4 regions of the Azotosporobacter soli genome follow, and region 3 is predicted to be linked to each of the others. Evidence: riboswitches for the same ligand, from Rfam matches in the RefSeq annotation. Region 3 holds a riboswitch; each other region holds the start of a gene.

Region 1 (7,881 bases), on a different contig from region 3:
CTTTTATTAATCGACATTATTTTTCATACGAGCAACGAAAAAAGAATCGCTTTAGTATTCCATTCGATTGCGCCCGTTCTTTTTGGCCTTATATAAAAGCTCATCCACCCGTTTTAAAAATTCATCTGCGTTTTCATCCGAATATGCCGCAACCCCGCCGCTGACAGTAATGGAAAGAGCGTCTTCACTAAAACGCATTTCGCCACATTCGCGTCGAAGACGTTCCGCGTAAACGACCGCGCCAGAAAGCGCAAGCCCTGGAAAAACGCAAATGAATTCTTCTCCGCCATACCGTCCCGTAATGACATTTTTCTGAAACGCGTTCTTCAAATACTGCCCCAACTGTCTGAGCACCTCGTCGCCCAAATGATGCCCATAGGTATCATTAATCATTTTAAAGCGATCAATATCAAACATCAGCACCGTAAGCGGTTCTTTACTGCGTGTCGCAAAATCGATTTCCCTGTTTAACCTTTCCATTATTGCACGACGATTATAAAGACCGGTAAGACCATCTTCTTGCGCCACTTGAGCCAAAAGCCTGTTTTTTTCTTTTAACTGCTGCATTAACGAATAGGTTCGAACATTTGCTTTAAGACGCGCCATAAAAAGATTTTCCGAAAATGGTTTTACAATATAATCGTCCGCACCATTACTTAAAATGTTGGAAATAACCGCATGACTATTAACCGATGAAACCGCTATGATTACCGCATACTCATCCCGTTTCCGAATTTCGCGAATCACTTCTTCACCTGAAATATCCGGCAAAACGTTATCAATTAAATAAATATTGTATGTCTTGGCTGTCGTCAAAAGTGCAGCCGGATTTATAAAATAATCGACCTGCGGCATCGCATTATGTTCAAAAAACGCGCGCATCCCATTCAGATGCATCACACTGTCATCTAAAACGGCAATCCAAAGGTTTCGCAGTTCTGCGGCAATCGCATCCCCCCCTTTATTTTTTTTGATCAGCGTCATTAAATACTCCATGAAGTGATCTTTTGTTAGATAATCGGAAATACCCTTTTGGAAAAGCTCTGCTTTAAGCTTCATATCATTGATTGCCGAAAGAACAATTACCGGTGTCGTCTCCCTTTTTTTGCGCATCAGCGTGGAAATGAAGCGTTCTTTATTTTCTCCTTTAAATTCCAGTCCGGTCACAATAAGATCAATATCATGGGCAACTAAAATCTCATATGCTTTTTGCGGTGTTTTGGCTGAGAAATATCGAAAATCATTCTGTTCAGATAAATCACGCAGAATTTCCTTGTAAAAAAAATTATTATCGATATGCAGCAACGAAAACATGTTACCTTCCCCCTTCATTAATCCTTTGAAAATAAAATTCTGTTATCCCGTGAAACACTTCATCAAATATAAAAAAACCGGTCACTCCATGACTAGTCATGGTATGGCCGGTTACACTATTTACTCCTAACGATCCAAGTGTCCAAATATAGATCGTTATTCATCGCGTCCGCATCAAAATTTTCACAGAAAAAACTTGGCGATTTCAAAGCACACTGCCGCAATCGTTAATTACCCTTTTAGGCAAAACATACAGCTGCTTTAAGAAAAGTGTATTGCGTACTTGTATTATATTCGGTTTGCTTTTTTCGTCAATATTATTTAATTTTTAAAATCTAAAAAGTCTAAATTCTTCCTCACGTTCATCTTTACGCACACAACGCAAAAAGCAGCAAGAGTGCCATACTTGGAAATCTTGCTGCCCGTTTTCGTAAACGATGCTGCTTAAACCAAAACCGATTTTGCTTGCTTCGGCAAATCCAACTTGATTTTGCCTCCCTCTATCGACAGCTATGCCCCTTTCGTCGTCGCGATTTTTTCAGAAGCGACCACGTCCGTCGGATCGGCCAAGGCTTGGCGGTCGGCGATCGCGGACATTCCCGGTGAAAGCAACCTCCCTGTTGCTCCACCGGCGTACGACCTCCCTGTCGTACGTCTCCACGCTCTTGCCCGCCAAACCATGTCCGCCTTTCCTCGGACTCCATGTTCTGAAAAAACCGCAACGACGGGGAATTAGGGACGCCGCTGATTTCGAAGACGCAAAAAAATGAGGCAGACGATTTTTCTCCGTTTGCCGCATTTTTATTGGTCGAGATTATTTTTCATAAGACGGAAGAGAAAAGAACGTTTGAAACAGCGGAACCGTCTCCTTGTTTGTCCTCAGCATAGTTTACGGCACATGGCTGAAAACCAGTTCCCCGCAGTACTCGGGAAGATCATCTCTAAACCGGGTTGCATATTCCTCTGGCAATATAATCCGCCTAATATCCGCAAAGGCAAAATCCACATCATACAGCGAACGCCACTCACGTTCAAAGTAGTAATTACCCTCGTCATCATCTGGCAGTAATTCGTCGAAAAACTTGATAAAAGAAAACCATTCCCATAGCAGCAGTTGCCGTCCTTTCTCAATGTTTTCTTTTATTTGATCTAGACTTATTTCTGTTCCTTGGACCGGAAAATCACTTTCAGCTCTACTTAGATAAGAAGATTGATCCGCTGTACTTTCCACCAATCGCGCCATTTCATTTAAATAACCCCCTAGGGGTTCTCTTGTTCCTACATTTCTAGCCCCTATTGGAATGTAATTCACAGGTCTTACACCTTTCTTCGCAAGCAGTTCTTTATTGAAAGCAAGACCAAATCCACTATATTTTTTCATGTGTATCGCTAGGTCGCCAACCGGAATATCACAAAAACAAACCATATTCGCGTTATACAAGTTATTGTCTTCAAAGCTCGTGGCTTTTATATTTCGCCTTAATCTTAATTCTTTCTCAAACGATTTTCCCTCTCCAGATGCCTTCTCATTAATAGGAACGGCGTTTTTAAAAGTGAGTTTCGGTGGCTTCCCCTGCTTATCATGGGGAGGATATGTTAGCCAGCCACCGCGAATTATCTTCACCAGTAAATTGTATTTATCCTCTTCTGTCGGCAATCCACGCCCTACAAAATGAGTCAGTTCCTTCGATATATACCGTTGCAAATATCTCTTCCCCCTATCGCCGTTTACATTCCCACTGTTTAAAAGTTCCCGCTCTGTGCCGATATTCCTCTCTCGCACATGCAAAATAAAGCGCCTAACTTTTACGCTCGGCGCTCTTTGCTACCCAAAACTCATTTGCTCCAGAAACAATGGGACGGCTCCGTTGTTCGATTTTCCTGCTTGCTTTAACTTTATGCTTTAGGAAACGGTCGAAACCATTCTTTTTTCATTTGTCAATGCGATGTTCACGCTTGCGAATATTACAAACCTACTGCTTTTCATTAAACTTCAAAATCTGCATAAGTTTGTTGCGCAACTTTCCTTCCTCGCCGCTTTCATTGGTCTTGATTCTTAAAATCGGGATGCCGTATTTCTCTAATATAGTATCCTTCATTTTATCCCTCTTCAGCTGTTTGGGATTATTGGCGTGGAATGCATATCCATCGACCTCAACAACCAATACAGGGCTTTTGTCCAACTTGTTAAAGATGACAAAATCAGTATGCGTTAAAGCATTCATAACAAATCTACGCTCAGCGTCATCAAGCTTGTTCAGGTCTCGGATAAGCATTTTTAAGGGCTGATGGATTACATGGTCGAGTTCGCGGAATTCTGGCGAATTTAAAACCTTTTCGATTATGACATTCATTAGATTTTCTGACTCATAGGCAGACACGTTCTTTTTATTTTTCCTGATTGCAAGCAGTCGTTCAGAATAGCTATGATATAGCAAGTCGAACACCGAGTAGATGCTGCTGTTAATAATCTCAAAATTATTGTATTCAATGTATCTTATTAGATCGCCAATATTAGAATTACTATTTTTTTCATTGTCTGACACAACAACAATCAGCTTATCCACTGCGCGAGAAACGGCTACATTTATTAAATTGGGGTTGTCAACGAAATCATTAATTTCATTTACTACGGTTGTAAGGATAATGACATCCTTCTCGCGTCCTTGATACTTATGCACCGTATCCACTTCAATGTCCCGTTTTCCAATAGCCTCATTAAGTTTATCCGCTTGCAGTCGATACGGTGAAATGATTCCCACGGATTGGTCTGTATTGTTTGCAATCTGATCCGGCACGACTTCTTCCATTATCACATCAATTTGTCTTTGATTATAATTGTGCCTTGCATGATTTCCTTTTGCTGTTTTGTACACAATCAGCGGTTTTTGCTGCGCCTTTTCTTCCGTCAGCACAATAAGTTCCTTATTATAGAATTTTTGATTACAAAAACCAATGATTTTAGGATGACAGCGATAATGCTCTCTTAATAATGTTTTGGGAACTGTATTGAATAACGTCGTAATTGATGAAAGCATGCTGTTCGCAGAATACTGGTATGCAAGGTCTACTTCATATCTTTCAAAAATCCGATCCGTTTCTTCGGAAATTTCACCCGATACGACATTAGGCAATTGCTTTACATCACCAACGATGACGGCATTCTTTGCACACGACAGGGCCAACGCTCCTGAAACAATATCCACCTGCGACGCTTCATCGATAACCAAATAGTCGAACAGATAGTTCGGAGAGGCACAGCCTCGTAAAGAATGTGTCGTACTCAAAACAACCGGGTATTCTTTAACGAAAGCGCCGAAATATTTCCCTAACGATTCATTGGAAAACAATTTTCGCTGCGTATTCTTGGAGAATCGTTCCGCTAATTTTGCTTTGAACAACCGCATTGAGTTCATTGTGTATTCTTCTATCGCTTTGTCAAAGCGATAGCTATCGAGAAGCCCCGTTAGCGCCTGAATTTTTTCGTTTAATTCCGCCATCTTACGTTCATAATATAACTTCTGGAAAAAAGCGATAATCGTTTCATTTGAATTATCATAAAAGGAAAAACTTAAAATACCGTACCGCAGCAAATTTTTCAGTTTATATTTCAGCTTTATAACCGTATCTTTCTCTATCTGCTGTTGAAAATCAAGCCACAACGCCATGACAGTGTCTGCTTTGTGCTTATATAAAGAACGATAGGCTGAAATTTCTTCTCCTGTTTCATTAAAATAGGTATTAAAATATTCTTTTTCTACACCGAATGCTGATCGTTCTTGTTTTAAAGCGGCCAGCGTGTTTTTTACTTCAAGCATCTTCATCAGGTTTTTTCCACTTGCCTCAAGCACTTTTTCTAAGGCATCATACTCTTGAGAAGCCATCAGCCAAGTCGCCATCTCCGGATAGTTCTGTTGTTGACCTTCAAAAAATTTCTCTTTGTTTTCTTTGTTGCCTAGGTATGCAGCTATAAAAGCCACGCCGTATTTTTCCAGTTTCTCTAAAACATTTGCAGTTGCCGCATTGTTGTTGGAAACAACGGCAACTGTTTTTTCATTAACAACTGCATTGGCGATAATGTTTAGGATGGTCTGGGTTTTCCCGGTTCCAGGCGGCCCTTCAATGACACTAATTTGTTCGTTCAAGGCATTTTCTGTCGCAGTTTTCTGGCTTAAATTAAAACCGAAGGGGAATATCGGCATTCTCCCACCTGAGGGCCTGTTCATTGCGGCAGGATTTAGGTATTGCGCCAATACGCTGTTTGAAGTTACGCAGGTTATTTTTTCATACTGCTTATATAGAAAGCTGCTTTCTTCCCCGTTGGCAACACCAACAATCTTCGCCAGTTGTTTGAGGTATTCCAAGCAATTGCCAGCTTTAGGATTGCTAATGATGTTTTGCTCAAGCGTTATTTCATGCCGCTCATATATTTTTTTCAATCCTGTCTCGAAAAAAATTCTCACATGCTTTTCAAAAACGAATAATTTTTCAATCCCTTTCAAAGCTTGATTGCTTTGAAACACAACACTTGTTGTCGGATCGAGTGAATTGGGATTTCTATACCACTGAACGTTCTGATAGCCATAGGAATACGTCTTTTCTTTGCCAAATTCAATCTTCCATTTACCCTTCTCATATACGCAACGGCTTATCGATTCTGTCTTATCCTCGCCCTTTACAAGTATTAGATGCTTTTCAAGATTCAATTTGCTTTATCGTTCCTTTCGTTAGTGTTAATGGACGCTTCTGTCGTTCGATTATCTTGCTCGCTTTAGCTTTATTCCTTGGGAAACACATCGAAGTCGTCTCTTTTTTATTAAACTCTCCTACCTATTTTTATATTGACCCTCCCCTTCCATTTCATTTTCTTTCAAGGCAATCAAAACTGCGCTCATTTCTCGTAGATCGGAAGCAGAGAGTGAATTAAAATCGTGCAGTCGTTCAATAGCATTTTGGACCGCTTCATGTTTGTATGTCTTCTTTGTCTGAGATAAAAAATAGGTGGCAACCGTGCCGGTCAAGGTGCTGAGAAAGCCGATGCCGATCAGCATCAAGCAAACTGCGACAAGACGTCCGGCTCCTGACTGGGGCGCGATGTCGCCATAACCAACTGTGGTGGTGGTTACAAACGACCACCACAGCGCGTCATCAATCGCCATGTCTTCAATATACGATATGGCAACCGCGCCAAAAAATATCGTTGATGCGGTGAACCAGATAATGTGATGAAAGTCATTCGTTTTGATCACGACGGTTATGCGTTTGAACAAGCGCGTCGTGTAAACAAACAGACGCAACATATAAAGAACACGTAAAAGACGTACAGCACGCAAGCCCTGGAACATCATATCAAACGGAATGATCGATATTAGGTCGATGATATTTTCTCGAACGAAGGTAATCTTGCCTTTTGCAAGGAGCAGACGAACGATGTAATCCACTGTGAAGATCAGTAAGATAACGAAGTCCGCCCGTTTAAGCAACAACAGTTCCTGTTCGCTTAGTTCTATGCGGTTTTGCGCAAACATTGATGTGATAATCACACAAGCTAAGGCAGCCATGAATAGATCATACGGCAGGCGGTATTTTTCAAGAAAACAAAGAAAAGAATTCAATTTAGTCTCGTCTCCTATCAAACATCTTTTTAAGTGATTTATTCTCCTAAATTCTTCATTCCACCCATTCCCACCCGATTCCTTTTTTCCGCCTTTTTGCGTTTCGCTAAACAGAAAAGACATGGCCGCACCCCTGCGCCATGTCTTTTCCCGTTCTCAATAAAACTTATACGCCAGCCCCGCCAGCAAGATTACGACGACGATCTTTGCCCAGAGCGGCATCGGTTCCATCTCGTCGATCGTCTGTTTGAAGGAACGCGGTTCGTCGGTCGCCTGCGGTTTCTTGCTCTGGGCTTTCTTTGCAATTTGTCGTTGTCTGCTCATTTCTCTCTCCTAATAAAAAAGACGCGACTCTTGTCACGTCTGCATTTTCCTGGAGCGGGCAAAGGGATTCGAACCCTCGACCCACGGCTTGGGAAGAGCCATGAGTTAACAGGGAACAAAAACCTCGCTACGCGCATAAACACTAGCGTTTCTTAACCTACGTCCATGTTTATTATACCATATTAATGCGAGTTCTGGCGACCCAACCTTAAAACAAATTGGGAATCGCTCCTACTTTTATATCATCTTCTTGAATTACCAATACACTATATAAAGACTTTAGTTTTTCCAAGGAAATTCTTTTGTTATTTCTTCCAAATGCAATCCAATTTTCGCATCTAAGCACCTACAAAAAAGTTTAACGCTTTTTAAGTAATCAATCAAATCATCATCTGTGCATGCCGTAGCAAAATTCCCATGCGCAATATCATGCCTAATCTCTGCAAGAGCTTCTATCTTTGTACTTAAAGTTCCTACACGACGTTTGTTAAAACCCAAATTAAACATCTCACTGAAAATTTTTTCAATCCCCATCTTCTTCAACAGCTTTTCGATTTTCCTCGGCGATGGGTTTGCAAAATCAGATGTTAAAAAATCAGCCTCTAGCTTTGCCGGTGGCAATTCTCCA
Region 2 (7,881 bases), on a different contig from region 3:
CTTTCAACCAAACAGCCCAGGATCCCATCGTTGTGTCGCCGCTTGTATTTCGTATTTCACATTTTTCAAGCGTAGTGTAATTTGCATTGTCATTCTTTACTGCAGTTTTTCGCTTCATATCTCCGTCAATAATCAAATTTTTTAAGGTTACATGATCAGTTGAAATATTAATGATTTCTGCACCGCCACCGCCGCCTTTGATAACCGTTCCCACATCGCCAACAAGCGTCACACCTGCAGGCATGTTAATTGTACTAATTTTATAGGTTCCAACCGGTATGTGAAGCGTTTGTCCACTCTTCAGCGACTTCAATGCCGCCTGAAGTGCTGCCGTATCATCAGTGACGCCATCCCTTTTAACGCCAAAAGTTGTAAGCTCGACCATATTGCCCTCACCCGCTTGGGCAAAAACTTTCCCTTGTTGCAGACCGCCCAGCAATATCAGCATCATTATCACTAACCATGTTATCTTTCCATGTTGCATCATAGCTGTACGCTCCTTTTCCAGCATCATCTTTTTGACATTTAACGCCATAACACGAGTAAAGTAAGTCTTCCTACTATTGCACTATATTGTTTGTGGCGTTAACGTTAGTCGCGCTTCTAAAATCTATCCCATTCGGCGCAGGTATATTTTTCACCGTATTTCCGGTAATCGTAGCTCCGCTTCCAGCGGCTGATACGTAAATCCCAGCCGTATTGTAATTGCTTCCTGTCTTGTCTACGACAATCGTATTACCAATAATTTTACAGTCTATTCCTTCTACTCCAATACCTTGAAACGAATGATACAGTGTGATCTTATTGCCTTCCACACGTGTATTCTTTGCAAAGATCGATATTGCCGCCTGAAATTGCTTATGCTCTGGTGAATTAGCCGTTGCCGGATTTGCAGTCATCGTATTGTTAATAATTTTCACGCCAGAAGCTTGCACTTTAACAGCTCGCTTGTAAAAATCGCTGAAAGTACATCCTTGTATAGTTACGTCCGAAATCCAGCCATTGTCACCTGTAATGTGTATACCGTCTCCATCTTCAAAGCCGCTTATTTTTGTAAAAATGGAATTAAGAATTGACATCGACTTTACATTCCAGGCAAAAACAGCTCGATTCGCGCCAATGTTATCGCCTCCAATTCCGTTTTCTGGTCCACTAATATCGTGAAAACTACAATTCGCAATTGATATATTACTGCCGCCTTTTACCAATATAGCCCAGGATCCCATTGTCATATCGCCCATAGTATTTCTTATTTCACATTTTTCAAGTGTTGTGTAATTTGCATTGTCATTCTTTACTGCCGTCTTTCGTTTCATTGCACCGTCAATAATTAGATTCGTCATCGTCACATGGTCAGACGCAATATTGAAAATTCCTCCTCCATTTTCGCCGCCTAGTATAATGGCTCCGTCGTCGCCAAGCATAGCTGCATTGGCCGGTACAATGATTTGAGTAACTTTGTATGTTCCAGCTGGTATATGAAGAACTTGTCCACTTTTCAATGAATTCAATGCAGTTTGCAGTGATGCCGTATCATCAGCTATGCCATCGCCTTTCGCACCAAACGTGCCTAATTCGACGTTCATTGCTTGTGCCCTCGCGGTACACACACCTGCACCGCAACCGTAAAGTCCAAGCAACAATATCGCAACAATCCAAACCTTTTCACATTTCATTTTCCTCGCCCCTCCCCCACATATTTTTCACTCTCTATTTTTAACTAGTCATCCTAATCCTATTTCTTCCATTTTTATTATACCTTGCAAAGATTACAGCCCGCTTGTCATTTCTATTACAATGCCCTTATATTCATTCGGATGTCGTAGAGTTTACCAAAGCATTTCAAATAAAAATAGGCCGTTCCGATTTGCTCATCGCAAAACAGACCGGCCTTTCTACCAACACACAACTTTTCTGAACAATTTCTCCCCTCCCAATACTACTTAGTTTTACCAATCAAATAACCACCATTAGATCCGTCATACATTTGCGGATGCATGCTGTCTCTGCAGCCGTCATAGGATGCGCCGCTAAGATAGCCCGACAGCTCGCCGGTTGTGATATAACCATCTCGATTCAAATCTGCGAGCCCACCGCCAAGCGCATAGCCCAGATATTTGGTAAACATTCCATTTGCCGTCTCAAGTGCCGTACAGGAGCTAATCACCGTATATTTACTGCCCGGATTATGCGCCTTAAAATAATCCACCAGTTCGCCGGAATGACAGGCATCTTCGATCAACGTAACATGACCTGTCGATCCAATTTTTGCGCCAATTTGCAGTGTCGCATCATAAATTTGTTTCTCGTATACTTTGCTGCCGTCAGCCGTTTCAAACCCGTTATTATCCCCGTGTCCAGAATAATACAGCAGCACATTGTCCCCGTCCGATGCTTGTACGGCCTCCGTTTGCATCGCCGTTAAAATAGAAACGCTGGTTGCCTGCAGATCTCGCAGCAACGTTGTATTTGTATTGTTCCATAGCAGATCTGCTTTCAACACCTGCTGCATCGTACTAATATCGCCATTAACCTCCGGTATATTTTCCTTATAGGCCTTCGGCTCGTATTGCGCGATACCGATCAACAACGCATGGTTATCCGACAACGCTCCACCATAGCTGCCGCTGGCCATACTTAGGTAGTTGGCAATTGACCCCGTCGTTCCATCCGCGAAGTGTATTTTATCCAATTGGGCTGTATCCCAATTCTGGATGGTGATCGATCCGTGACCGGCAACGTCAAGCACAACATTTAGGCCATCACGGCTCACCTTGAGATTTTTTGACGTGATGCCGTTGCCGAAAGCAATCTTGTCATTGACATTATCCATATCAAAGACGATTACGTCATTCCCCCATGTTCCGCCAAATCGGTATTGGTCACTGCCGTTTCCGCCGGCCATTGTAACATTGCCGCTGCCGGGCACCAGGCCGCTGACCAAGGTGTCGTTGCCGTCACCGCCAAGCAATGTTGTGTTGCCGCTGCCGGCATACAAAAAGTCGTTGCCGGCTCCGCCGTCGATCGTTTCAGCCTGGCTACCGCCATAAATGACATCATTATAGGCGGTGCCAATAAAGTTTTCAATATCCTTGAACGGCGCTAATTGCCATCCGTTCAGCCCCGCCGTCAGCCCTGCCGCTGTTAACGCGTCATTGCCATCGCCGCCCGAAATCACTAGATCTGCCGGATTATAGACCAGTGTATCGTTACCGGCGCCGCCAGACAAATAGTTTACGCCGCTTCCACCATCCAGATAATCATCACCCGATCCGCCTAGCAAATTGTCGTTACCAGCACCTCCGTTCAATCGGTCATTCCCATCTCCGCCAGACAACATATCGTTTCCTGCCCCTCCCAGCAACGTGTCATCCCCACTCCCGCCATCCAGTTTGTCATTTCCATCGCCGCCAGACAACGTATCGTTGCCCGCCCCGCCAAACAGGGTATCATTGCCCGTTCCACTGTCCAAAATGTCATTGCCGGCTCCGCCGTCCAGAATATCATTGCCGTCCCCGCCCGCCAAAGTATCATTACCAATGCCGCTAACCAAATGGTCGTCACCACTGGTTCCGACATAATTATTAACCATGGCACCGTTAATCTGAGCAGCGCTGTAGGTGGCATCGGAAAACTTGAAAATTTCGATCTGGTATTGCGGACCGAGAAACCAGTCGGTAAAAGTCGTAGCTTGCGTCCAGCCTTTGCGCTGAAGCCGCAAATTGTTGCCGGAGCTGCTGAACACCACATCTGCAATCGACATAGCATATGATGTGAAATCGGCGGTATTGATTCCGTGACCAGCGCTGCCAGGCACCGTATCGGTTACCGTCACATTGTCACACAGACCTAAAGAATAGGTATCATTCCCCACACCGCCCAATAGCGTCGCATCACCGCCGTAAGCGATCAGCGTGTCGTTTCCAGCTCCGCCATCCAGCACGCCGTGGCCGATGATATATTCGTTGCCATTGCCGCCATATACTGTACTGCCTTTGCCGCCCGGCAAATATACATAAATTTTATCGTTACCATCACCGCCATAAATAGTATCTTCGCCGCCTCCTCCTTTTATCAAGTCATCGCCGCTGCTCCCCGTCAATACTTCATTCTTTGCTGTTCCTATAATTGTCGTCATGATCATGCCCTCCCTTTCCTTTTTCTACGCTTCAACCCCTAAAAACGCTCCCTTCTTTGTCTTTTAAATACAAAAGCCCAAGCATAGCAATCACTGCTGACTTGGGCAAACCGCGGTCATTTCTTAAAAGCAACCTGGCAGTCATTGGCGTAACTTTCATTGCCTTTAGACCCATGGCTTTGCGTCCCCATCTTTCGATGAGTTTGCCCACATATTCTTTTTCGTCGCCTTAGTTTTTTCTGCCATCTACATCGCCTCCCTCTCCGCGTTGACTCCTCCTAAAAAGGCAAAAGCCCAAGCATAGCAATCACTGCTGACTTGGGCAAACCGCGGTCATTTCTTAAAAGCAACCTGGCAGTCATTGGCGTAACTTTCATTGCCTTTAGACCCATGGCTTTGCGTCCCCACCTTTCGATAGGTTTGCCCATATATTCTCTTGTCTTAGTCTCAGTTTCATCATATTCACTTCCTCATTTTTTTACAATAAGTAGTATTCCCTTACTTACAGGACGAGACTCCTGTTTTATTGTTGTCTTTTTTTAGTCCTTTGACCTAGGTTTCTCTTCTCTTGCCGCCTATTTAGCTTATATGCTTTCACCAACTAACTGTCCTCTTGCTTCTACACGGTTATTTACCGACATAACAAGGCCGCATCAAAAACAAATATCCATTTAACGTTCATAGCGCCTTCATTTTTACTCTGCCCTTCTTGAATTTGTACAAAGGAACAACAATGAAAAAACGACCCTGCATTCACTTTTCGAATGAGAATCGTCTTTGCCATTGCTTTTTTGCTTTTTCACTCTTCCAAACCATCGGTTTTATCTTTCCTCTTCTTGATTAATCTATGCATAATTTATGATCCCCAGGAACGCAGCCGCAAGTAGTAAAAGGCCCATCAGCAAATGCATCCAGCGTCGGTAAGCGACTCTCCATACATCTAATCGTTCGACATATTGCGGCGCAACCAGCAAAATAATCAGACAGAGAAGTAGCGGCGTAATGAAGATAAGATTATAATACAACAGGCACAACACTGCACTAGCAGTCGGCATTTTAGAAATGATGTTTAGCGCAAATATGTACGGCCCGCCAGTGCAAGGCATTTCTACCAATGCGCACAATACGCCGGATGCGATAGCGCCGCCGAATGACACGCACTTGCTGGCATTCTTGACGATCAATTCTTTCAAACGGTACGGTAGCTCGCTATAGCGGGTCTGATGCGGAAACAAGGCCGTTCTGAGATGAAATACCGCCAGCAGTAGCATTCCCAGCGAAAGCATCAGAGTGATCCAGGGAGATGCTCCAAAAATAATGTTGATCAGCCTATTTCCAACCAACCCCGCCCCTAAATAAACGAGGAACATTGTGGCGCAAAAGGTCACCGCATAAACTACCGCTTTGGCACGTCCGCAAAAAACCGTAGCATAGCTGGTAGCAACAATGAACACAAACAATGCGCATGGATTACTGGCATCAGCCAATGCGGCTAGGGTAAACGGATAAAAGAGCGAAGTCGGCATTTTGCCGCTGCGGGTAATAATGGCTGACGTCAGCTCTCGAGACTCCATTCCAGGAATCAGTCGCCCATTTTCACCGAGTATTTCCGGCAGCAGATTGATTTCCTCCAGACCGATCAGCAACACGTCTTCGCCCGCCTGATTGTCGGTTACTAAAATAGCGGGAATTTCAGTATGCGCAATGCCTCGATATTGCATATTACGATTCAGCAGTTCATTCTTATTTTCAACCGAAGCATCGGTCTGTTTTTTCTCAAACTGATGTTCTCCGCTCTTTTCTGCAACAAATTTTTCCCAATAGGGAGCGAAGGCCTTACAGTTTTCACAATGCTCCGAATAATAATAATTAATCGTAGCTGCTTGAGAAGTCGGCGTACTATACAGAGTTAACAATAAAACAGACAACAATGCAACAGCCGATTTTTTCATTCCTTTCTCCTTCCGATTTTCCATTTAACCGACATCACTGCTGGCGTTATACAGGCTGGCCAAACTATAGAACCGACTGGAACCGTCTTTCGTTAGCGACTGATAATTTCCTTGTTCAACGATCCTGCCCTGTTCAACAACAAAGATTTGATCGGCATTTCGAATCGTCGATATGCGATGCGCAATCACGACAATCGTCATTTTCCCCTGCAGCCCCTCGATAGCCTGCTGTATCCTTTTTTCATTTTCCGAATCCAATGCACTGGTCGCCTCGTCCAAAATGAGAATAGCCGGTTTTCGGAGTAGCGCTCTGGCCAGAACAATTCGTTGACGTTCACCACCTGATAACCTAACGCCTCTATCCCCCACAACCGTGGACAATCCCTCCGGCAACGCACTTACAAATCCGTCGGCGGCAGCCAGTCTTAACGCTTCCCACACCTCGCCATCTGATGCTGCCGGAGAAGCCCATTTCAAATTTTCCCTGATGCTGGCATTGATTAAAAATGGATCCTGGGATACGTAACCAATAGAGTTTCGCCATGCTCTCAAGTTTTCTTGCAACGGCTTGCCATCAATCAATACCACGCCATGCTTCGGTATCAATAACCCGATTAGCAAGTCGACCAAAGTGCTCTTTCCAGCACCAGACACACCCACCAAAGCCGTCGTCGTTCCAGATGGCAGCATCGCACAAATTCCCGTTACGGCTGGGCGATTCACTTTTCCGGCATAAGCAAATGAAACATCACGCAGTTCAATGCCGCGCTGTAATTTCAAGCGCTTTACGTCGACTCCATTCGGCAAATTTTCGCTATTTACCAAGCACTGCTGCTCTAGCTCCCTTACCGACTTGAACGACGGCAGCAGCATGTTAATATTTTGCAGACTCGTTTGCATCGACGAAAATCTGGGCCAAAGTCGGGAGGAAATCACCGTAATCAAAACGAATTCTTCCGGGCGTAGCTTAAAGACGTCAATAGCTATATATAAGAACAACGAAATGAATACCGTTGCACCCATCTTATACAGCATATCCGTCCTAGTCTGCAACCGCTGAAACCGTATCACATTTCCCTTCAATATCCCATACAGCCTGGAAAAGTTATCCACTTGTGCCGCTTCAATGCTGTAACTTTTAATTTCCTTTATCCCGTTCAAGTGTTCGGTCAGATCGTTGAACAGTTCACGATTTCCTTCCATGATTACGTGGCCGCGTTTGCGAGACTCTCCTAGGAACGGCCGCATGCCCCAAAACAGGAAAGCGGCGGCAACCAATACCGCAACCGTAAGCAACGGCGCAATCCAAAGAGCCAGAATGATCTGAACCGCCGTTACCATAACTAACGCAATCAATCCCAGCATGCTTAACGCCGCAGTGCCGATTTGCATCAATTCACTGAAAATAATATGCATCAGTTCTGATTTTGCCTTGGTCATTAGAAGCTGCCATTTTGCATACGCAATCGCCCGAAACAAACGAACCGCCAAAAATTGGCAAAACGATTGTTGGATGTCGACATTCAACAGCGTCTGCCAGCGTTGCAGTAGGCTTTGACTCAGATTGAGCAATAAATATACCACAAGAATCAACGGCAAGCTTATGCCAATGCCCAGTTGAAGGCAAAATCGATTCAAATCCCCCATTAATCCGACTTGCCCACCAAGACCTGGAATAATTCCGGCGACTCCCAACAACGGAATAATCAGCACGACGCCGACCCCCTCCAATAGCCCCAATAAAATCATGAGACTCAACGCAGCTAAAAATTTCCCGCGGGAAAACCGATA
Region 3 (7,881 bases):
CGTGACAGCCGATCTCGAAAGCTACATCCAAGCCTATATGTTTTATTCGAACGTCACACGGCTACAGGCCGAGGAATACTGCAAAAATACCGGCGGGGTAAGTCTGAGGGCTAAGCCTGTCGTCATTGTTCGGGGTACGCCCTTGTTTATGAATTCCAGGGAGGAAGTATACCGGACCGTGCCGCACGAAATTTTCCATCAAGTGCAGTTTCAGTACGGCAGAGTCGGTACTGCCGTGGCCTGGCTGACCGAAGGGACGCCTGAAATGTTCCGCTTCATCGCACAGGAAGCCGCCGGGTATGGAAAAGTGGAGGATTACCTCCACCGGACGGAAAATATAATCCGCAAAGCGCCCGGACTTCCGGACGCGCGTGAATTTATCGACTATAAGAGATTTCAGGCGTTACGCAATCAGCAAGGCTATCCCGTCTACGAAATGTCGGTGCTTATGACGGCTCGTTTAATCCAAGACAATGGTTTTGAGAACGTCATTTTCTTTTACCAGCTGCTTCACAACGGCTCCGCTCCCGACAAAGCGTTTATCACCGCCTTTAGAGTACCGATGTCATGGTTTTTAACCGATATGAATGCCTACTTCGAAACGTTGCGGAACGGGAAATAGTCTAACCTAGCGTTTTCCGGCTATTCTTTATCGCAAAGGAGGATTTGTATGAAAGCGAATCGCATCAGAGTTTTCATTGCGCTGCTGCTCGTACTGCTCTTTATGGCGGGGGGAACGGCTTGGGCTGCAGAAAGCTGGGTGAGCGATCCGGCCAGCGGTTGCAAAATCGGCTGGGTGTCCGACTTTTATACATTGAGTGCAGCCAGTTGGTCCGGCCCGGTGGTCGATGGCAAAGCGGAAGGGAAAGGAATTTTAACGCTGACCGCCCATGGCAAAGACGGCAAGGACAAACAGGGACGGGGTGAGGTAGAGTTTTCCGCCGGTTTACTCGAGGGCAAGGCCTCCATCAAGTGGGCGGACGGTGATTCCTATGAGGGATTTTACCGAAAGGGCTTGAAGGAAGGTACAGGCATTTACTATTTTTCCAGCAACGGTTCAACTTATGAAGGCGAATGGAAAAACGGCGAGCCGAATGGGCAAGGCATACAGAAAGATGCCAATGGAAAAGTGATGTACGAGGGCGAATGGAAAAACGGAGAGCCGGTGGCAGCTCCGCTCAAGGCGGATAAAATTCTTGGCATTCCTTGGGGTGCATCGGAGGAACAGGCGAAGAGCATCATGAAGCAGCGCCCCAATACGAAAAATGTTCCGTACTTCAACTTTAAAGCAAAAGACAATGTCAGCGGGCAATGCTATAGCGGCCCGTTCGGCGATTTCAACAATCCGTTTATTTTTGTCGTCTTCTATCAGGATAAGATGTACCGTGTGATGCTTTACGAATACTGCAAGGAAGACAAGGTGATGCCGCTGTTCACTGCTGTGAAAAATGGCTTGACGGAACGTTACGGAACGCCAAATTCTGATACGGGAAAATATCTCGATGAGGTCGCATGGTGGAATCTTGGCGGCGGCTATAACGTGGTGGTATGGATCGAGAAAAATGACGGCGCAGATTGGATTGAAAAATCACAAAGGGATGCGGGCTTCGCATTTAAGGTCAAAATCGTCTATCAGCATCAGGCGACAGACGATTTGATACAGAAGATGAGAAAACCTAATGCAGGTAAGGATTATTGACTGCGAAAAATGGGTAAATACATGAGCCTGTTGCAGATACATGGGGAGATCGAAAGATATGCCTTGTATTCAGCACACTAAATCAAATTGTAAAACGCTTCGTGATGAAAGTCATGAAGCGTTTTACAATTTGATGATGATGTTTGAAGTGTTCAGGAGGCGTCAGAGATTGGCAGAATCAATAGCATAAAAAAGGAATCAACTCAGTCGTTGTCAAACTTTAAAGTGATCGGATTAGAGATGGAGGCTTATCTATGGATTTGGCGGAAGCAAAATTTTTGAAGAAGGCTATTATTCGTGGTGGGGTACATATGTATAAGGCTTCCGATGCAGTTGAAATAATTTCAATGTGTGAACAAAATAGATGGGCAATATTGGGGATTGACTCATTCATAGTTACAAAATATCAAACACGGCCTCTTATGAATCATACGTTGGATTGCAGTATTGCTAGAAATGAAAATGGCTATTGGTACGAGGCAAAACAGTTTGTTAATGACCGTGTTAATCGCGGCTATTACTTTGAAATCATTTATGATATGCGAGGAAAGTAAAATTGAAAGATGTTGGTAGGCCAACAGAGGTAAGATGAAGATTCGGGAAAATAGGAAAAAGAGAGAAGTTGTATTATCTGATAAGTGGAGAATTGGTGAAGTTATTTTACAAGAAAAGTGTGAAATGTGAAGTCATTTTCTGATCTGCTCGATAAATATGATTGTGATTTCTGTCCCAATTGCAACGAATGGGTAGGTCATAGTTGTGGAGATTCAGGTTGTCCTTTTTGCAGTAATCGTCCTGAAACTCCACTTTGTGAATTCTACAAATAAAGGAAATAGAAACGTGACATACTTTCTGAGGTATGCTAGGAGATGATATGTTGAATGACTTGACGAATATTTTGTATGAAATTAAAGAAAAGCCAGGAATGTACATAGGATATAAATCACTGACTGCCTTGGCTGATTTTTTAAATGGATATCTGTATGCTAAACGTGAAGATGGAATAAAAATAGACTTTTTACCTGGATTTAATGCGTGGATCGCAGAAAAGTATTCTATAAAATCTTCCCACGATTGGAGTAGAATAATATCGTTTTTTCATCTTTCACAAGAAGTCGCATTTGATAAGTTTTATGAGCATCTTGAGGAATTTTTAGCGGAAAAAGAAGCGAGCGTTTAATGAGTTTTATAAATAAGGTGAATTCTTAGAGGCATACCTATAACAAGACTTTTGGTGAAGGTAATAATTGTCCCTGCGAGGCTTTGATTTTAAGGAGCGTGATTCAACAATGAAGATAGGATTCGTTGCGTTGGAAACATTTGTTCCAACTAAGAAATATCTTGAATGGAGTAAACTGTTTCAGGTTGAAGAGGTTGTCTCTCTTGATTGTGCCTTGTGCCCTCGGATTGTTAGAGAGTTGCCTGAAGATGATAATGGTGAATATCAGCATGAATATGGGGAAGTCTTCACTGATATTTTCAGTAATTTAGATTGGCTTTTGAATAAGACGAGAGATCTTGAAGATAAGCAAATCTTGGCAGTAGTAAAAGAACCAAAAGAAGACTGCGCAAGATCGATTCACCTTGAAGGCTTTCAATTCTGCGGATATGACTTGGTTGAAGATGCTACAAGAATCAGTGCGCTAACAAACTGTGGCGGCTTTGATAAAGCATTTTTAGCATCGGATCTTTCACGATATGGATTAATCGAAGATTTTGCGAAAGCAAAAGAGATACAAATACGACTACGAGAGTATTACCCTAATGAGGAGCATGCAGATACTACACGCTGGGCTATTTGGAAGATGTTCATTAAATAAATGTAAAATAAAGATATCTCAAAAAGTAGTCTAGCGAGGTCAACGGACAGCAAAAATCCATTGACCTCGTTTTTTATTCCGGCGGCCATGCTGCTTTTTGCGGTGCAAAGGTGGAGCGGTATTGCGCGAGCGCAAATTTCTTTGCCAGGCCGCGCGTGCTCATGGAGCGGATCGAGCCGAAGACCGGCTGCTTGAACCAGGGGCGGTCATGTACGCCGCCGATGCTCCAGGCGATGCCGGCATAGCCGTTTGGATCGCGGCCGTCGAGCGAATAGCGGTCATTCAGATGAATGGCAATCGCGAGCGCCGTTTCGGCGGAATCGCTCCATTCGAGGATTTTTTTCGCCCAGTACATGCGCAGATAACCGTGCATCTTGCCGCTCGAGACGAGTTCTTGTTGCGCGGCGTTCCAGTATTCGTCGTGCGTTGCGCCCGCTTCGAACTGCGCGGCCGTATAAAGATAGGGGCGCGGCGTACGACTTTCTCTGGCGTGCGACGCTTGCGCCCAGGCGGGAAAGGCGCTGCAGGACGCATAATCCGGCGTGTAAAAGCAAAAGTTGTCCGATAGCTCGCGCCGGATGAAGAATTGTTCCAGTGCGGTTTCATGTGCGGCGTCGAGCTGCGGCGCGGCGAGCAGACGTTTGACGACCGTTTGCGCCGAAAGCTGGCCGAAGTGCAAATAAGGCGACAGGTTGGATTGGCCGTCTTGGGTCGGATCGTTGCGTGCTTTGTCATATTGCGCCAGCACTTGCTGCAGAAAATAATCCATGACGCGCAGCGCGGCGCTCGTACCCGGCGTCAGCCAATCGACCGGAGCGACGGAGGCGTCAAGTTGCGGCCTTAAGCGTGTCAATGTGTCGGCGGCCGAGAACGGCGGGCAGTCCGCAGGATAGGGATCGGGCTGAATGCGCAGCGGAGGATAGGGTTCAAGAAATTGGGCCAGTTGGCGCATCAGTTTGGGTCGCAGCGTACGTGCGGCATATTCGCGTTTATCGGAGGCCTGCCAGCAGGGCACGATGTTGTGTGCGTCGACGATGCTGCAAGCGATGTCGCTGCGCTGCATGACCTCGGCTTGCCAGCGGCGTTTGAGCGACAACGGATCAAAATCGAAAATCAGATGGGCAGCCTTGTGCTCGCGCAGCCAGTGCGGCAATAAATCGCTAGGATCTCCTTTCAGTAGATAAAAAGGAATATTGTGAGCAAGAAGCGTTGCGGCTGTTTCTTCCAGGCCGCGCAGCATGAAGTCGAAGTGACGTAAGGGCGCGTCGGCAAACGAGGCGTCGAGGCAGAAGACGACATAGAGAGGGGTGCCGCTTACGAGCGCCAGTTCCTGCGCTGCCAGCAGCGCCCAGTTGTCAAGCGCGCGTTGGTCGCGGCTCATCCAATAAACGACGGGACCGGCTCCGTTTGGACTTGCTTTGTAGTGGTGCATACGCAGTGGATGCATGATCAAATTCCGCCTTTCATAAAGAAATTCGGCGCTCGGGAAAAGTCCTCACATTAGCGCGATACAATACGGTAAAAAAGCCAGGGTGCACCGAGCGTAATCCAAAGAGTAGCCAGAAAATAGCGGATATAGCGGAAGAAAAAATAATAATCCGCGCCTTCTTTAGGAAATGCGCTCGTAAGGCCGAGCCAAAGCGCTAAAAGAACAAGTGTGCCAATAAGTATTCGCAGGAACAGTTGTCGGTAATTACTTTCAGGCAGCGTGCAACTTGCAGGAAGGCAGCGCTGTTGCACGAGCAAACCGAGCCACAGTCCGGAGAACGCAGCCGCAACCGAGATGCTTTCCTTGCCGGGATGGACGGCCAATAAAAGCAGCGGGACGGTTATGGCGAGAAAGAAACGCAGTGGAAAGGAAAAGGTTGCTAAACGGGAAAGGATAAACGGTTCCAGTTTGGCAAAGGCGAATAGGAGCAGCGCGCCGAGCAGCCAGCCGGCCAATACGTCGCCGATGAAATGCACGCCCAGATAGATGCGCGAAAAGCCGATAAGCAAAACCAGAAACACGCCGGAAAACCATAGATAGCGCTTTTGCGTCAGATGGGCCAGCGCGAGCCAAAATACCAGCCCGGTCTGTGCATGGTTGCTGGGAAAGCTGTAGCCGTCGGCATGAACAAGCTTTACCTCCGGAAGAAAATAAAACGGCCGCGGTTCCTGCACCCAGTCTTTGATGGTAATGTTAAAATAATGCGAGATCAGTACCAGGCAAGTCAGTCGTATGCCGAGGCGAAAATCGAGACACCAGAAGATGAGAGGCAGCGCCAACAGATAAAAACCCTCTTCGCCTAGCAGGGTAGCTGTTTTAAAAAAAATATCCAGCAACGGAGTGCGAAACTGCTGGATAAATAAGGTGACGTCGAGACCATAGGAGATCAGATCATTCATTTTTGCCTCCTGCGCTTTGAACTGGAGCGTAATGGCCAATGATTGGCAATAAAAGTATACATAAACGTTTATTCCACTCGTTCGAGTGAAACCCTCTTACCATATTTCAAGGCAAGAAAAACGAGATCAATGGAAAAGCCGCTGATCTCGTTTTTCGTTTACAGCGTAATAAATGCAACCGGGTCGCACGCGAAGCGGTGCGTGTTTCGTTGTACTGTTGAAGTTGAGGATGTCACAGCAGGCTTTTGACGAACGGTTCATGTGCTTAAGGGAGCCTTTAACGAAACGTTAATAATATCATAATTTCTTGTTGGCATAAGTATGATATTGTCATTACATAGGCGGCGATGACGTTGCATTAACTTCTGGCAGGAAGGAAGAGTAAAACTATATATTGGGCAAACTTACTGAAAGGTAAGGACGCAAAGCTATGGGTCTAAGGACGGTCGGTCTATGATTGCCAGGTTTCCCTTGAAAAAGGTATTGGAAACTCGGGCATCTGTCGGAGTTTTTATTGTTTACTTTTAAAAATGAAGGAGATAAGACTATGTCGATTAAAGCAAAGACAGTTACGTTGTTGTTACTTTCCCTTCTCATAACCGGGCTCATCGTCAGCGGATCCGGCTTGTACGTACTCTATGGAAAAACGCTGGCCAATACGCAGGCGAATATGAAAGGGCAGGCTACGCAGGCGGCAGATGGGGTCGGCGAATTGTTCTCCTCTTTTTCAAGAAGCGGAAAATTCTATGCGGAAGATGCGGATCTTAAGTCGGGTGATTTTTCCCGCATCCAAGCGAAGATGAATACATATTTTGCCGCGACATGGGGCGTCGACCGTTTGGTCTTTATCAATTCACAGGGCGTGCGCTTTGCAGCAGCGCCGTATGATGCAAAAGGCATAGGCGGCAGTGTGGCTGACCGGGATTTCTTCAAAGACACAATGAAGGAACAGAAGATGCAGGTCAGTGAGGTGCTGCTGAACCGGGTAACCGGAATGCCGTCGGTGGTTGTCACGCAGCCCGTCAAGACGGAGGACGGGAAAATGGCAGGCTTTGTTGCGCAGTCGATCTCGCTTGAAACGTTGCAAAACTTCCTGGCGCAGGTAAAAGTCGGCGAAAATGGAACGGCGTCCATCGTTGCGCAAGACGGAACGTTATTAGCGCATACGAAGCAGGAAGTGATCAAAGAGCAGAAGAAGGTGCCCGACGATGTGCTGCGCTCCTTGCTGGACAATGCGGGAAAAGGAATTTCTTATCTGGACTTTGAGGGAAGGGATTCGCTGGCGTTGGCGATACCGGTCAAGAATACAAAGTGGCTGGTTCTGGTCAGCATACCGATGAAGGACATCAAAAGTGAATTCTATGCGAGTCTGATCAGTATGTTCCTTGCGCTCTTGACGGCGCTCGTCATTGTCGGAGTCGTGGCCTGGTTCTTCCTTATCCGCCTGCTAAAGCCGATCGAGGAAATTGCCGCGCAAGTCGCAAAGATTGGCGAAGGCGATTTGTCGGTAAACATTGCCTCGACGGCGCAGGATGAAATAGGAAGGCTGGCGCGATCCCTGTCCGGCGCGATCGGGAACTTCAGGGACATCATCAGCAAGGTGCAGGAGGCGAGCGAGACCGTAAACGCATCGTCCGAAGAACTTACGGCAAGTACGGAGCAATTGTCGCAGGCTGCCGATCAAGTGGTGACGGCAATCGCCGATGTGGCGAAAGGAACGTCAGAGCAAGTCGAGGCAGTAGACAGTACGATGCAGATCGTGGAACAAATGTCGGCGGGACTGCAGCAAATTGCCGCCAATACTTCTCATGCTTCCGCAGCGGCGGAGAAAACGTCCAATACCGCACTAGAAGGCGGAGAGATTGTCCGAAAAGTTACAAGCCAGATGGCGAGCATTGAGATGTCGGTGACGCATTCAGCCAATGTAGTGGCTAAGCTTGGTGAGCGTTCGAAAGAGATCGGACAGATCATTGA
Region 4 (7,881 bases), on a different contig from region 3:
CGAACTTGTGCGTGCCGTCGTCGAAGCAGGACAGTGGGCATCCACTTCGAATCACATTCAAGCTTATACTATAATCCATGTTCGCGACCAAGCAAAAAAAGACCGCCTGGCGCATTTGGCCGGCGATCAGACCTATGTCGCGGACTGTCCTGTCTTTCTCGTTTTTTGCGCCGACTTGAAGCGCTTGGAAACCGCCTGCGCGCTCAACAATACGACAATGGAAAGCGGTTCGAGCGAAACCTTTCTGCTCGCTACGATCGATGCGACCCTAGTCGCGCAAAATGTGATGATTGCCGCTGAGTCGTTGGGCCTTGGCGGCGTATATATCGGCGGGCTGCGCAATCGGCCGCGCGAAGTTTGCGACCTGCTTCGGATTCCCGAACAAGTCTACCCGGTTTTCGGCATGTGCCTCGGTTATCCGGCGCATCTCAATGCCGGCAAGCCGCGTTTGCCGCTTGCCCTCGTGCTGAAGGAAGACTCCTACGACACAAGCGGCGATGCGCCGCTCTTAGCGCAATACGATCAGGAAATCAGCGACTACTATAAAAAACGCAGCGCCGGCAAGCGCAGCAATACCTGGTCGCAGGGCGTCACGGCGATGCTTAAAGACAAGCAGCGGCCGCACATGCGTCAATTTCTCGACGAACAGGGATTTCATCTGAAATAGCATCCGTTTGAACGGTGCGCAACCACTGATAAAGCTGGTTGCGCACCATTTCTTTGTCCTCTTTGCTTAAACGCAGCGCATCGTTTTGCAGCGCTCGCAGCAGTTCTGCTGTAGTCATTTCCATGTTATGCATCGTTATCTCTCACTCTTTCTTTTTATTAGCGAATATTTCTTTCGCTCATCATCTCATTATGCACCAGGTTCTCCGTGCCGGGAAAAACCTCCATCTTAGGACGCCCTTGCGCGCCGCGCGCGTATCTTTTTTTCAACATGCCCTCCAGTTCCATATGATTCAGATATTTGCACACCGCCGTTTTAGAAAGCATCGTCTCTGTTGCAATTTCATCGATCGTCTGCCATTTTTTATTTTCCTCCATGCATTCCCATATTTTTTGCAACGTATACGGATTCACTCCCTTTACCGACTTGTTAAAAAAGAGATTGTCTTTGGGCAGTTCGATCAAGCCTAATATTTTCTCATCGACATCACGCTGCGATGTTATGTTTATTTTTTCCTCCATTCTTTCCTTCAAGAATTCGAGCGAACGCTGCAGCCGCAAAACTTCAATCGGTTTCACCAGACAATCGGCCGCACCGCAGCGCAGCGCCGCAGCCAGCGCTTCTCCATCCGAGCCATTCATCAAGACAACGATCTCTTTGTTATATTCTTTCTTGCGCAACTTCAAGACGCTGCCCGGTTCCCGCCCTGCATCGACGATGATCACGTCGACTTCCGAAAAACACAGCGCTCTTTCAGCCAAAGCATAGGAAGCGTAATTGCCGCGCAGCGTAAAGCCATCCGCCTCCGCCAGGCAACTAAAAAGAATCGCACTCGTTTCTTTATCCAAATTGATCACGGCCACTGCTATCATCGAATCTTCTCCTTTCAACCGATTCCCTGTCACTGCAACGATTTCAAAAAAGCGCTTACCACTTCCGGATCGAACTGCCCGCCCGAACAGCGTTTCAGTTCCGCCAAAGCATCTTGCTCGGTTCGTTCTTCCTTATAGCAGCGTGCGGACGTCATCGCGTCATAAGCATCGGCGACGGCGCAAATCCTTGCCAATAAAGGAATCTCAGCACCTTTCAGCTGATAAAGATATCCGTTGCCGTCAAAGCGTTCGTGATGAAAAAGCGCAATCTCTCTGATCTCATTTGGGTATTCGCCGCTATTCAATAGCTCATAGCCCATTATGGTATGACGTTTCATTTCCCCGAATTCCTCTGCATCCAAACGCTCTGCCTTCGTCAGAATCTGCTGTGCGACCGAAAGCTTGCCGACATCATGCAGCAAACCGCCCCAACCAAGCTGGGTCATTGTCGTCTCATTCAAGCCCATTTCCCTGCCGATCCCGATCGCAAAGCGGCTCACCCTAAGCGAATGTTCCAGCGTCTCAACGTTTTTTTCCTTTAATTCTTCAAGCATCGGCAATGGCGGCGCAGCAAACATCCCTTTCATGCTGCGCCCCATCGTTTCCTTCATCATGCCCCCATGGCTTTCAAAGTTTTCTCTTAGCTCGCCTAAAATCCTCGCTACACTTTCTTCCCGCAAATCATACCTCTCCCTTATTCTTCAAGCTCTCCCCATTTTGCTCCCTTTAACTAAAAAAACCGATAATCCCCCCGTTTTACGGAGTAAATTATCGGCTATACAACAACCAGTCGAAACCATTGTCTATTCTGCCTGAAACGTTATGAACTTTTATTCTTTTTCAAAATGGAATCGGTTTCAATGTCGTCACGATAACGACCGCCTTATTGTTGACGATATCCCAGACCGGTATATAGGCAGCCACTTCATAATCCGACATGAGCGACGTTATGATCTGACGTAAATTCTGCCGGGCCAAGCGTTCCACCAGACAACCGCAACTGCAGGCATTCTCTTCCGCAAAACGCTGTTGTTCACCCAAAGAAAAGAAGCCTTCGATTTCAAACAAAAGAAGCTTCTCTTCGAACGCCACCACACGGCACCATTTCGGTCCGCGCCCCAGCAATTCTTTCATTTGCCGTGCAAAGCCGCTGGCCAGCGCATCTTCGCTTTGCGCCTGCCCGTTGGAACGCGCCGTGGAAAACGCTTCTTTGAAGCGAGTCACGCAATACAGTTTATAGCCGCTTTCCTTTTTAACCATTTTTATAAAAACATCTTTTACATCATAGCCAAAGCGCTTCTCAAGCATTTGCGCAACAATGCCATGCACTTTTCTACGCACGACCGGCGCGCCGCTCTTTGACTCGGCAATATGGATCATCCCTTCCAGATGAATCTCATCAAACTCATCCCTGACATCGGCCAACGCCGACACCAGGCGCACATTCTTGCTGTGAAAGATTCGTTTGACCCCAAAGGAAGGAATTCGACTTTGCCGACAAAATAAATCAATGGTCTGTTGCGTTTTCTCTTTTTCACACACCGTCACATCCATGTTCCCAACATCCCTTTCCATGGCGTTATTTACTTACACAAGACTGTCATCATGGCAAAAATGCCGTTTCTCTCCTCATTTCCAATCATCGGCCCGTGTATGTCTAAAACCATACGGATTGTCAGCACTTTGGATCTTGATGCCCTAATAAAAAAACACAGGCTGCCGCCTGCGCTACTCTTCCATGCAACATGGAAATCGGCGGCCTGGCGATCATAGGCACTGCCCTTAGATCCATGGCTTTGCGTCTCCGATTTTCATCGGGTTTGCCTTTTCTTTGCTAGTAAACTTTTTTAAATTCATTTGTATAATACCACCCCTTACCAGCTCAGTCAATTACATTTATAGGACAAAAGTCTCTTTTCGGCAAACCTTTGTCCTTTTTATCGCTTTTTAAACTTAAAAAACCTTTAAGGTATTTGTTACATTTTTAACAAATACTCGCTTATGCACAAGATAAAAACGGCCTACCCTCAAAGCTACGTTTGAGCGGCAGGCCGTTTTCGACGTCTTATTCGTTTACTTCTTCTTCCTCTTCTTCATCCAACGTCGATTCAAACGTATCTAACACGTTGCCGTGATGAGTATCGATCGCATCGTTGATGAGCCGCAGGACGGCGGCGGTTTGCTGTTCGGGCAGCCCCATGGCCAATACGATGTCCGCCAGCGTATCCTCCAAGAGATCCATATCATCCGAGAATAATACCGGTATTTCGTCCGTCATTTCAAGTTCTTTGTCGTCGCACATACTACACACTCCTTCTATGGTCTTACTTGCCGTCACTCTTTGACGGCGGCTGACCACTCTCATGGTATCACGAAACGAGTGCTTTGTCTCGTAAAGAGTTTGTAAAAACGGGAAAAATTCAAGCCTCCTCCTGAATTCGGCAGACCTGCACCAAATTGGTATGCTGCGGATTGCCTTTCGCGAGCGGCGTCGGCTGATACTTCGTCAGCGTGTTGATGCAAGCCCCCTGATCGACGCCTTTGGCATCCGGACGATGCCAGGCTCCCTGCGGCATCGCGACGACGCCTTGCATAATTCGCTCCGTGATCGTAAGCGCAATTTCGAGCGTGCCGCGTTGATTGAAGACGCGAACGCGTTCGCCGTCCTTCAGTTTTCGCCTCTTTGCATCCTCCGGATGCATCCAAAGGCAATGCGGCTGCAGTTTTTCAAGTCGCGCGGAATTACCGAAAATCGAATGCGTACGCCCTTTCGCATGCCAGCCGATCAGCTGCAGCGGATACTCTCGCGTCAAAGGATCATCCGGTCCTTCCCAGCTTGCCACATATTTCGGCACCGCCGGTATATCCTCCGGACGCCCTAGCGCATATAAGCGCGGGGAAAAGATTTCAATCTTGCCGGACGGCGTGGGAAACGGATATTCCTGCGGCGCTTCGATTTGCTTTTGAAAGGCGATATAAGGCGCTTCCCGCGGCTTGCAATATAAACCTTGCTCCGCGAACGATTCGTAGGAGGGAAAATCGTTTTCCCGCTTGCGCGTTTCCTCGACGATGTAACGCGCCCATTCCTCATAACTCCGTCCCTGACTGAACGCAGCCTCCACGCCGAGCGTCGCGGCTAGCTCAACCATCCAATCATAACCGGTGCGTCTTTCAAATTCGGCTTCTACCACTTTATTTTGAAAAATGGCATATTCGGCATAACCCCAGGGCTGAAAAAGATCCAAGCGTTCCAAAAAATTCGTGCTCGGCAGGACAATGTCGGCAAACTTGGCGCTTGACGTCATGAATTCTTCGCTGACCAAGATAAATTCGCACTTTGTCTCATCCGCCAGAAGGCGGCTGGTGGCCGTGATATCGGAATGCTGATTGATTAGACAGTTCCCCGCCAGGCTGGCAAGGAATTTGATGCCGACTTTCAGGCGCTCCGCGCCTTTCACACCATCGGCCGCCGTCATACGATCCCCGTCTTCAATTGCCTGTGGCCAGGTATATACGGAAATCGACGTCTTCACCGGATTCTCATATGGAATCCCCGCCAGTTTAAGCAAAGAATAACCGCCGTAACCGGAAGCCCAGCCGCCAAGAATGCCGACATTTCCGGTCAGCGCGGCCAATACCGTTGCGCCACGCACCGCCTGCTCGCCGTTGGCATGGCGCTGCGGTCCCCAGCCCTGCAGCAGCGCGGCCGGCTTGCGCGTCGCATATTCTCTGGCTAAACGCCGAATTGTCTCTGCCGATACGCCGCTGATCGCTGCCGCCCATTCCGGCGTTTTGACAATGCCATCCGCAGCGCCAAACAAATAACCTCGCAAGGACTGCTCCGGCGCAATGCCGGGCGGCATTTGCGTTTCATCAAAGCCAAGGCAGAAACGCTCGACAAAGGCCCGATCATACAAGTCTTCGCTGATCATGACCTGCATCATCGCGGCCATTACAGCATTATCGGTCGTCGGGCGCAGCGCAATCCACTCGTCTGCCAGTGCAGCAGCCGTATCGGAATAACGCGGGTCGATGACCACGATGCGCGCGCCGCGCTCTTTCGCCGCCTTCAGATACTGAAATGTATTCGTGCCGAACACCGTTTCCAGTGGATTATGACCCCACAAAAGAATGAGTTTTGCATGCAGCCAGTTGTCACGCGAGCTGCCGGTATCCGCAGTGCCGTACGTATATGGCGTCGCGGTCATCGTGCAGGCCGTGCTGTAAGAGTTGTAAAAATCAAGGTATCCGCCGCCGTATATAGAGAGTAAACGGCGGAAAAATTCACGTTCCGACAGACTGCCGGCAATGCCGGTCGCATAATTTATATAGCGCGCTTCCGGTCCATAGCGCTCTGTGATTCGCTTTAGCTGCGCGGCGATCTCAGCGATTGCTTCCGGCCAGGAAATCGGCGTGAACTTTCCTTCGCCTCGTTTACCGATCCGTTTCAACGGCTGCTTCAGACGGTCCGGATGGTAGAGTCGGTCCAGATACATCAAGCCGCGCATGCAGCCTTTAAGCGTCTCACGTCCCTCGCCGCCCGCATCCGGCGTTATCTTTACCAATCGGCCATCCTTGACGTGCGCCTGCATGACGCAACGCCCGCCGCAATTATGCCCGCAGGTCATCAATACCACGCGTTCTTCCGCCATCATGCGCCTCCTGTCACGTTTATTTTGCTACCAGTATACCATAAGATGCGGCTTGTGGCTTGTGGCTTGTGGCTTGTGGCTTGTGGCTTGTGGCTTGTGGCTTGTGGCTTGTGGCTTGTGGCTTGTGGCTTGTGGCTTGTGGCTTGTGGCTTGTGGCTTGTGGCTTGTGGCTTGTGGCTTGTCAATTATATACCTTGCCTAGATGAGAACACACCTTTTTATACACGGCATGAGTCTGCTCAAACAGTGCCAGATACTAGGCGCACCGAGGGCTGTGCCGCGCCGCGTACTAAAGGTACGCAAGCCAGCAACCGCAGGTGCAACAACGTAGCTGGTACTGTTTCAGCAGACTCCGTAAATAAAAAAACACCCTCGCATACGCGAGGGTGATACAACTCCTAGTAACGCGGGTTGTTTTTGCTGAAGCAATCGCGGCAATATACCGGACGATCGTTGCTCGGACGGAAAGGAACTTGGGTGTCGATTCCGCAAGCTGCGCAAACTGCGTCATGCATTTCGCGTTGTTGGAAACCACCACTGCGGCCACCACCGTTGTTTTGTTGCTTGCGTGCTGCACGGCACTCAGGGCAACGACCCGGCTCATTGGTGAAACCTTTTTGAGCAAAGAAATCTTGCTCCGAAGCGGTGAATACGAACTCGGCGTTGCAATCGCGGCAGGTTAAAGTTTTGTCTTGATTCATGTGATAATAGCCTCCTCAAAATTGTTACCCCAGTTATAGTTATTGGAAAGTATTCATTGGGCTTTCTCTAACAATGTTTGAGAAGGACTAATGACATTTTCGCGTAGCCTATTGTTGAGGGCTTCTTTAATATACCTTACCCAGAAGCAAAAGTAAAGTATTTTTCGTAAAACAACGCTACTTTCTTCTTATATTTTTTCTTTCGTTTTAATTGCCATCTCATTTGCGATCCCCATGCTCAGCGCGGTCATTCCGGCCATGTTGCCGAGCTGCATCGTTTCCACCGCCGAACTCGGCACGATCACGATCGTCGCATTATCCTTGAGCCCTTCATAGAGCATGTTCATCGCCCGTAAATGAAGCGCCACCGGATCGTTGGCATACGTTCTGGCCGCTTCGGCAAATTTTTCCGCCACCTGACGTTCCGAATCGCCCAAGATGACCCGAGCCTGCCGTTCGCGTTCCGCCTGCGCCTGCATCGACATCGCGTCTTCAAGCGCCGGCGGGATTCTTACATCCTTGATCTCGACAGAAATGACATGAATGCCCCAGGGTTCGGTCCGTGCGTCGATAATCCGCTGCAGCTCATTGCTGATTTGTTCGCGCCCTTCCAGCATGTTAGACAGCATCGTCTTGCCGATTACATCCCTAAGCGCCGTCTGCGACGCCCAACTGATCGCACTGCGATAATCGGCTACATCCAATGCCGCTTTTTGCGGATCGACGACCTGCCAGAACAACACCGCATCGACATCGACCGGAACCGTATCCTTCGTCAGCGTCTTTTCCGCATTGAAACTGGCGGAAATCACGCGGATATCGATCCAGTACGGCATCACATCGATAAAAGGAATGATGAAAAACAAGCCCGGTCCGCGCAGAGAGTGAAAGCGGCCCAGCCGCAAAACAATGACGCGCTCCCACTGATCGGCGACCTGAATCGAACTGGCCGCCAAAGCGGCAAGTAAAAAGGCAACGCCGGCGATGGC

The links. A riboswitch is a leader RNA that binds a small molecule or an ion and turns the genes downstream of it on or off. The one in region 3 is predicted to bind cyclic di-GMP.
Region 1: another riboswitch for cyclic di-GMP. It lies ahead of QTL79_RS10895 (GGDEF domain-containing response regulator); the one in region 3 lies ahead of QTL79_RS02445 (methyl-accepting chemotaxis protein).
Region 2: another riboswitch for cyclic di-GMP. It lies ahead of QTL79_RS13165 (caspase family protein); the one in region 3 lies ahead of QTL79_RS02445 (methyl-accepting chemotaxis protein).
Region 4: another riboswitch for cyclic di-GMP. It lies ahead of QTL79_RS05435 (hypothetical protein); the one in region 3 lies ahead of QTL79_RS02445 (methyl-accepting chemotaxis protein).

The regions. Positions count from the first base shown of each region.
Region 1 covers NZ_JAUAOA010000011.1:9,162-17,042, reverse strand. Annotated here, with positions in the region: gene QTL79_RS10895 (GGDEF domain-containing response regulator) at 52-1,314, opposite strand; cyclic di-GMP riboswitch class II at 1,411-1,494, opposite strand; gene QTL79_RS10890 (hypothetical protein) at 1,825-1,995, opposite strand; gene QTL79_RS10885 (abortive infection system antitoxin AbiGi family protein) at 2,204-3,019, opposite strand; gene QTL79_RS10880 (AAA domain-containing protein) at 3,288-6,020, opposite strand; gene QTL79_RS10875 (ion transporter) at 6,141-7,052, opposite strand; gene QTL79_RS10870 (hypothetical protein) at 7,086-7,253, opposite strand; gene QTL79_RS10865 (MAE_28990/MAE_18760 family HEPN-like nuclease) at 7,533-7,881, opposite strand, start outside.
Region 2 covers NZ_JAUAOA010000016.1:61,685-69,565, reverse strand. Annotated here, with positions in the region: gene QTL79_RS13175 (glycosyl hydrolase family 28-related protein) at 1-487, opposite strand, end outside; gene QTL79_RS13170 (right-handed parallel beta-helix repeat-containing protein) at 561-1,676, opposite strand; gene QTL79_RS13165 (caspase family protein) at 1,940-4,138, opposite strand; cyclic di-GMP riboswitch class I at 4,264-4,356, opposite strand; cyclic di-GMP riboswitch class I at 4,481-4,573, opposite strand; gene QTL79_RS13160 (hypothetical protein) at 4,984-6,090, opposite strand; gene QTL79_RS13155 (ABC transporter ATP-binding protein) at 6,115-7,881, opposite strand, start outside.
Region 3 covers NZ_JAUAOA010000002.1:92,337-100,217, reverse strand. Annotated here, with positions in the region: gene QTL79_RS02480 (hypothetical protein) at 1-622, shown strand, start outside; gene QTL79_RS02475 (MORN repeat-containing protein) at 671-1,699, shown strand; gene QTL79_RS02470 (hypothetical protein) at 1,954-2,253, shown strand; gene QTL79_RS02465 (hypothetical protein) at 2,574-2,879, shown strand; gene QTL79_RS02460 (hypothetical protein) at 2,989-3,519, shown strand; gene QTL79_RS02455 (deoxyribodipyrimidine photo-lyase) at 3,593-4,966, opposite strand; gene QTL79_RS02450 (phosphatase PAP2 family protein) at 5,020-5,907, opposite strand; cyclic di-GMP riboswitch class I at 6,295-6,380, shown strand; gene QTL79_RS02445 (methyl-accepting chemotaxis protein) at 6,455-7,881, shown strand, end outside.
Region 4 covers NZ_JAUAOA010000003.1:346,920-354,800, forward strand. Annotated here, with positions in the region: gene nfsA (oxygen-insensitive NADPH nitroreductase) at 1-667, shown strand, start outside; gene QTL79_RS05425 (hypothetical protein) at 826-1,539, opposite strand; gene QTL79_RS05430 (HD-GYP domain-containing protein) at 1,569-2,219, opposite strand; gene QTL79_RS05435 (hypothetical protein) at 2,380-3,093, opposite strand; cyclic di-GMP riboswitch class I at 3,291-3,374, opposite strand; gene QTL79_RS05440 (hypothetical protein) at 3,605-3,841, opposite strand; gene QTL79_RS05445 (DMSO/selenate family reductase complex A subunit) at 3,960-6,191, opposite strand; gene QTL79_RS05450 (zinc-ribbon domain containing protein) at 6,590-6,892, opposite strand; gene QTL79_RS05455 (slipin family protein) at 7,081-7,881, opposite strand, start outside.